Ancylobacter polymorphus: one gene and its partner. The main gene of each other region encodes a partner of the protein of the gene in region 2 in a complex. Links are inferred from orthologs where the notes say so. Each region holds a gene or a part of one and is shown on either strand. Other genes may lie near its edges. The genes, in order: accD and accC.

Region 1 (3,157 bases), 2.7 Mb from region 2 along the record:
AGTGCGGCGGCGAGCGCCTGACCGCCGGCGGCGTTGTGCCCGCCATCGAGCCAGATGTCGACGCCTTCCGGCGCGCGGGCGGTGAGCGGGCCGGGGCCCAGCCGCTGCAGCCGCGCCGGCCATTGCGCGGCGCGCATGCCTTCCTCGAAGGCGGCGGGCGGCAGGCCGAGATTGGCGACGCGCAACGCTTCCACCGCGAGGCCGGCATTGACGATCTGGTGCGGGCCGACGAGGCGCGGGCGCGGCAGGTCGAGCAGTCCCGCCTCGTCGGCGACGACCAGCCTGCCGCCTTCCTCATGCGCCTGATAGTGCTCGCCCATGACCGAGAGCGGCACGCCGAGCCGCGCCGCCTGCCGTTCGATCGTGCGCAGCGCCTCGCGCGGCTGGTGGCCGAGCACGGCGGGCACGCCGCGCTTGAGGATGCCGGCCTTTTCGCCGGCGATCTCCGCCACGGTCTCGCCGAGGAAATCGACATGGTCGATGGAGACCGGGGTGATGACACTCACCAGCGGCCGCTCGATCACATTGGTGGCGTCGAGCCGGCCGCCGAGGCCGACTTCCAGCAGCAAGATGTCGGCGGGGGTTTCCGCGAACAGCAGCAGCGCCGCCGCCGTGGTGATCTCGAAAAAGGTGATCGGTTCGCCGCCATTGGCCTCTTCCGCCCGCGCCAGTGCGCCGGTGAGGCGGGCATCGTCCACCAGCGTGCCGGCGAGGCGGATGCGCTCGTTGAAGCGCACCAGATGCGGCGAGGTGTAGACATGCACGCGCTGGCCGGCGGCTTCCAGGATCGCCCGCATGAAGGCGACGGTGGAGCCCTTGCCATTGGTGCCGGCGACATGGATCACCGGCGGCAGCCGCCGCTCGGGATGGCCGAGCCGCTCCAGCAGCCGCCACATCCGGTCGAGCGAGAGGTCGATCAGCTTCGGGTGCAGCGCCAGCAGCCGGTCGAAAATGTCGTCGACCGGCGCCCGCGGCCCCTCGGTGGGCGCGGGGCCGGCGGCTGGAAGCGCGCTCATGGGGGCCTCAGGCGCTGGCGGGCGCGGGGTTGGCGGCGGGGACCGGCAGGGCCGGGGCTTCGGCCGCCTTGTCCTCGGCGGGCTTTGCTGCGGCCTTGGTCTCGCCCGCCACGGCCGGGGCGCGCATCAGCAGGCGGCAGAGCCGCGCCAGCGTCGGGCGCATCTGGTGGCGGTGGACGACGAGGTCGATCATGCCGTGGTCGCGCAGATATTCGGCGCGCTGGAAGCCCTCCGGCAGCTTCTCGCGGATGGTCTGCTCAATGACGCGCGGGCCGGCGAAGCCGATGAGCGCGCCCGGCTCGGCGATCTGGATGTCGCCCAGCATGGCATAGGAGGCGGTGACGCCACCCGTGGTCGGGTTGGTCAGAACCACGATATAGGGGAGCTTCGCTTCGCGCAGTTCCTGGATGGCGCAGGTGGTGCGCGGCATCTGCATCAGCGAGAGGATGCCTTCTTGCATGCGCGCGCCGCCGGAGGAGGCGAACATGATGAAGGGCGTGCCGCGCGAGGCGGCGGTCTCAAGCCCGGTGACGATGGCCTCGCCCGCCGCCATGCCGAGCGAACCGCCCATGAAGCCGAAATCCTGCACCGCCACGGTGACGGGCAGGCCTTCCAGCTTGCCATAACCGACCTTCACCGCGTCCTGCGCGCCGGTCTTGGTCCGGGCGTCCTTGAGGCGGTCGACATAGCGCTTCTCGTCGCGGAACTTCAGCGGGTCGATGGCCACCGCCGGCAGGCCGATATCGTACCATTTGCCGCCGTCGAACACCGAGCGCAGACGCGCCGTCGGGTCCATGCGCATATGATAGCCGGAGCCGGGGACGACGTGGAGATTCGCCTCCAGATCCTTATGGAACACCATCTGCCCCGTCTCCGGGCACTTCACCCAGAGATTTTCCGGCACTTCCCGACGGTTCAGGAAGGAGCTCAGCTTGGGGACGACGTTCGAGATCCAGTTCAACGGTCGGGCTCCGGACGGTGACGCAGCGGCCGCGACGGGGGTCTCCCCGCCGCCGGCCGCCCCTCATCTAATGCCGCAGAAGGGCGATGAAAAGGCGCACGCGCGATTCGGCCGCGGCCGCGCGGGCGTGCGCCGGCTTTGATCGCTATTCCGCCGCCTGGCGGCGTACCCCGCGCACGGCCTGGGCGAGCCGGCCGACCAGATCGGTGACGGCGGTAATGGTCGCGGGCGTGGCGCGGTTCTCGGCATCGAGCGTGGCGCGCAGCGCGTCGATCAGCGCCGAGCCGACCACCACGCCATCGGCATTGGCGGCGATGGCGGCGGCGCTCTCCGGCGTCTTCACGCCGAAGCCGACCGCGACGGGCAGCGTGGTGTGGCGCTTGATCCGCGCCACCGCCCGGCCGACCGCGTCCGGGTCGGCCTGCGCCGCGCCGGTGATGCCGGTGATGGAGACGTAATAGACGAAGCCCGCCGTGTGCTTCAGCACGGCCGGCAGCCGCTGGTCGTCGGTGGTCGGGGTGGCGAGGCGGATGAAGTCGAGCCCCGCCGCCAGCGCCGGCAGGCAGAGTTCGCCGTCTTCCTCCGGCGGAAGGTCGACCACCACGAGGCCGTCGACGCCCGCCGCCTTGGCGTCGGCCAGGAAGCGTTCGACGCCATAGACATAGACCGGGTTGTAATAGCCCATCAGCACCAGCGGCGTGGTGGCGTCGCTCTCGCGGAAGGTCTTCACCATGGCAAGCGTCTTGGCCAGCGTCTGGCCGGCCGCTAGCGCGCGCAGGCCCGCGGCCTGGATCGCCGGGCCGTCGGCCATCGGGTCGGTGAAGGGCACGCCGAGTTCGATGATGTCGGCGCCCGCCGCCGGCAGCGCCTTGAGCAAGGCGAGCGAGGTATCATGGTCGGGATCGCCGGCGGTGATGAAGGTGACGAGCGCGGCGCGCCCCTCGGCCGCGCAGGCGCGGAAACGGGTTTCGATGCGGGTGCTCATAGGCTCGTTCCCAGAATGTCCGCCACCTGCGGGATGTCCTTGTCGCCACGGCCGGAGAGGTTGACCACCATCAGGTGATCTTCCGGGAAGGTGGGGGCGAGCTGCGCGACCTTGGCCAGCGCATGCGCCGGCTCCAGCGCCGGGATGATGCCTTCGAGCTTCGCCACCAGCTGGAACGCTTCCAGCGCCTCGTCA
Region 2 (3,313 bases):
GGCCCAAGCGGCGACATCGAGGTGATCCAGCCGCCGGAGCAGAAGATCGAGAACCGCACCGCCGAGTTCGCCGGCCTCGACAAGATCACCGGCCGCATCACCAGCTTCGACGTGGCGATCAACGAAACCGTGCAGTTCGGTGCGCTGCGGATCACGCCGCGCGCCTGCTATACACGGCCGGAGAGCGAGCAGCAGAACACCACGGGCTTCGTCGAGATTCAGGAAATCGCACTCGACGGCAAGGTGCAGCCGCTGTTCGGTGGCTGGATGTTCGCCTCCAGCCCCGGCCTGCACGGGGTCGAGCACCCGATCTATGATGTGTGGCTGACCGACTGCAAGCAGACCGCGCCGGTGATCGCCTCGCCCGGCGGCCAGCAGTAGAAATCCCCTTCGCCCGCTTCCAGCGCCTGTCCCAGCAGCCGGCTGTACTGACGCTTGGGTACTTCGATCGCGCCGAAGCTGCGCAGGTGATCGGTGACGAACTGGGTGTCGAGCAGCACGAAACCACCTTTCTTCAGCCGGGCCACCAGATGCACCAGCGCCACCTTGGAGGCGTCGCGGGCGATGTGGAACATACTCTCGCCGAAAAAGGCCCGCCCCAGCCGGACGCCATAGAGCCCGCCCACCAGTGCTCCATCCTGCCAGGCCTCGACGGAGTGGCAGTAGCCGCGTGCGTGCAGGTCGCAATAGAGCTTGCGGATGCGCCGGTTGATCCAGGTCGAGCCGCGCCCGTCGGCGGGGGCGGCGCAGCCATCGATCACCGCCTCGAAGTCGTGGTCGATGCGGATTTCGAAACGGTCGGCCCGCACCGTGCGGGCGAGGCGGCTCGTAAGGGTGAAGTCGTCCAGCGGAATGATGCCGCGCCGCTCCGGCTCGATCCAGTAGAGGCCGGGGTCGTCGGCGCTCTCGGCCATCGGGAAGATGCCGCAGGCATAGGCCTTCAGCAGCACGTCCGGGGTGATTTCGACCTGATGTTCGCGCGGGTGTGACATGCGGCCAGCATGACCGAGATGCGCGGCGCTGTGAAGGTGGAGGCGCCGTACGGCGCCGGGGACATGAAAATGGCCGGGACGCGTCCCGGCCATGATGTCGTTTGATCACTGATGCTGAAGGGAGCTTCAGGCGCCCGGCTCGCCCTCGGCGAGGAAATGCTCCAGCCAGTGGATGTCGTAGGCGCCGCGCTTGATGTCGTCATTCTCGACCAGCTCGCGGAACAGCGGCAGCGTGGTTTCGATGCCTTCCACCACGAACTCGTTCAGCGCCCGCTTGAGGCGCGCGATGCACTCCTCGCGGGTGGCGGCGTGGACAATGAGCTTGCCGATCATGCTGTCGTAATAGGGCGGGATCGAGTAGCCCTGATAGACGGCCGAATCGATGCGCACGCCAAGGCCGCCCGGCACATGCCAGTAGCCGATCTTGCCCGGCGACGGCCGGAAGGTGCGCGGGTGCTCCGCATTCACGCGGCACTCGATAGCGTGGCCGCGCAGAACCACATCGCTCTGGCCGAAGCTCAGCGTCTCGCCGGCGGCGACGCGGATCTGCTCGCGGATCAGGTCAATGCCGGTGATCGCTTCCGTCACCGGATGCTCCACCTGGATGCGGGTGTTCATTTCGATGAAGTAGAACTCGCCATTCTCGTACAGGAACTCGATGGTTCCCGCGCCGAGATACTTCATGTCGCGCATCGCCTTGGCGCAGGTCTCGCCGATCCGGGCCCGCTGTTCGGCGGTAATGGTCGGGGAGGGGGCCTCCTCCAGCACCTTCTGGTGGCGGCGCTGCAGCGAGCAGTCGCGCTCACCCAGATGAACCGCATTGCCCTTGCCGTCGCCGAACACCTGAATTTCGATGTGGCGCGGGGTGCCGAGATATTTCTCGATATAGACCGCGTCGTCGCCGAAGGCGGCACGGGCCTCCGAGCGGGCGGTCGAAAGGGCGGAGGACAGCTCGTCTTCCGAGCGCGCCACCTTCATGCCGCGTCCGCCACCGCCGGCGGCAGCCTTGATCAGCACGGGATAGCCGATGTCGCGGGCGACCTTGGTCGCTTCGTCGTCGGAGGAGATTCCGCCCTCGGAACCCGGCACGCACGGAATACCCAGCGCCTTGGCGGTGCGCTTGGCCTCGATCTTGTCGCCCATCACCCGGATATGCTCGGGCTTGGGCCCGATGAAGGCGACACCGTGATCGATCAGGATCTCGGCGAAGCGCGCATTCTCGGACAGGAAGCCATAGCCCGGATGCACCGCTTCCGCGCCGGTGATCTCGCAGGCGGCGAGCAGAGCGGGTATGTTGAGATAGCTGTCCTTGGCGGCCGGCGGGCCGATGCACACGCTCTCGTCGGCCAGCTTCACATGCATGGCGTTGGCGTCGGCGGTGGAATGAACCGCCACGGTGGCGATGCCCATTTCCTTGCAGGCGCGCAGCACGCGCAGGGCGATCTCGCCGCGATTGGCAATCAGGATCTTGCCGAACATCAGGCGCGCCTCACTCGATGATCAGGAGTGGCTCGCCATATTCGACCGGCTGCGCATTCTCCACGATGATACGGGTCACGGTGCCGGCGCGGGGCGCGGGAATCGCGTTCATGGTCTTCATCGCCTCGACGATGAGCAGCGTCTGGCCTTCCTTCACCACCGAGCCGACCTCGACGAAGTACTTCGCGCCGGGCTCGGGGCCGAGATAGGCGGTGCCCACCATCGGCGAGGTGACGAGACCGGGATGCTTCGACAGGTCGGCCACGGGAGCGGCAGACGCCGGCGCGGCGGCGGCCGGTGCCGGGGCGGCGGCGGCCACGGGGGCCGGCGCGACCGCGACCGGGGCGGCATAGACGGTGGGCGCGGCGCGGACGACGCGGATGCGCAGATCCTCGTGCTGCACCTCGATCTCGGTGAGGTCGCTTTCGGACAGCAGGTTGGCGATCTCGCGCACGAGCGCGGGGTCGATGTTCGGCTTGTTGGTTTTCATCATGATCCCGTGACGGTCGCTCGCCCGTCTCCCTCAGCTGATCTTGCCACCGGCGGTGGCGAGCGCGTCGATGGCGAGCCGGTAGCCGTCGATCCCCAGACCGCAGATCACCCCACGGGCGACCGGCGAAATATAGGAATGATGGCGGAAGGCTTCGCGCGCGAAGACGTTGGACAGGTGGACTTCGACGACAATGAGGCCGGCCGCCTTGATGGCGTCGGCGATGGCGACGGATGTGTGGGTATAGGCCGCCGCGTTCAGCACCACGCCCCGCGAGCCGCGCGCTTCCTGAAGGAAGGTGACGAGCTCGCCTTCATGGTTGGTCTGGCGGAAGACGAGGTCGAGGCCATGA

What was found.
Region 1: the proteins of accC (region 2) and accD are in contact, whole or in part, in a solved structure (PDB 8UXZ), measured with the Escherichia coli proteins. The link is inferred for Ancylobacter polymorphus from one-to-one orthologs.

Annotation. Positions count from the first base shown.
Region 1 is NZ_CP083239.1:1,093,965-1,097,121, reverse strand. The notes cover bases 1-2,842. They hold accD (acetyl-CoA carboxylase, carboxyltransferase subunit beta), read right to left. Parts: upstream 1,978-2,842; coding sequence 1,024-1,977; downstream 1-1,023. Other genes in these bases: trpA (tryptophan synthase subunit alpha), read right to left, coding at 2,123-2,842; K9D25_RS05180 (bifunctional folylpolyglutamate synthase/dihydrofolate synthase), read right to left, coding at 1-1,016. Outside these bases: more of trpA, read right to left, coding at 2,843-2,962; trpB (tryptophan synthase subunit beta), read right to left, coding at 2,959-3,157.
Region 2 is NZ_CP083239.1:3,810,985-3,814,297, reverse strand. What follows is about bases 296-3,293. They hold accC (acetyl-CoA carboxylase biotin carboxylase subunit), read right to left. Parts: upstream 2,472-3,293; coding sequence 1,119-2,471; downstream 296-1,118. Other genes in these bases: aroQ (type II 3-dehydroquinate dehydratase), read right to left, coding at 2,995-3,293; accB (acetyl-CoA carboxylase biotin carboxyl carrier protein), read right to left, coding at 2,482-2,961; aat (leucyl/phenylalanyl-tRNA--protein transferase), read right to left, coding at 312-992; K9D25_RS25100 (DUF2155 domain-containing protein), read left to right, coding at 296-381. Outside these bases: more of K9D25_RS25100, read left to right, coding at 1-295; more of aroQ, read right to left, coding at 3,294-3,313. UniProt on the Escherichia coli protein: This protein is a component of the acetyl coenzyme A carboxylase complex; first, biotin carboxylase catalyzes the carboxylation of the carrier protein and then the transcarboxylase transfers the carboxyl group to form malonyl-CoA.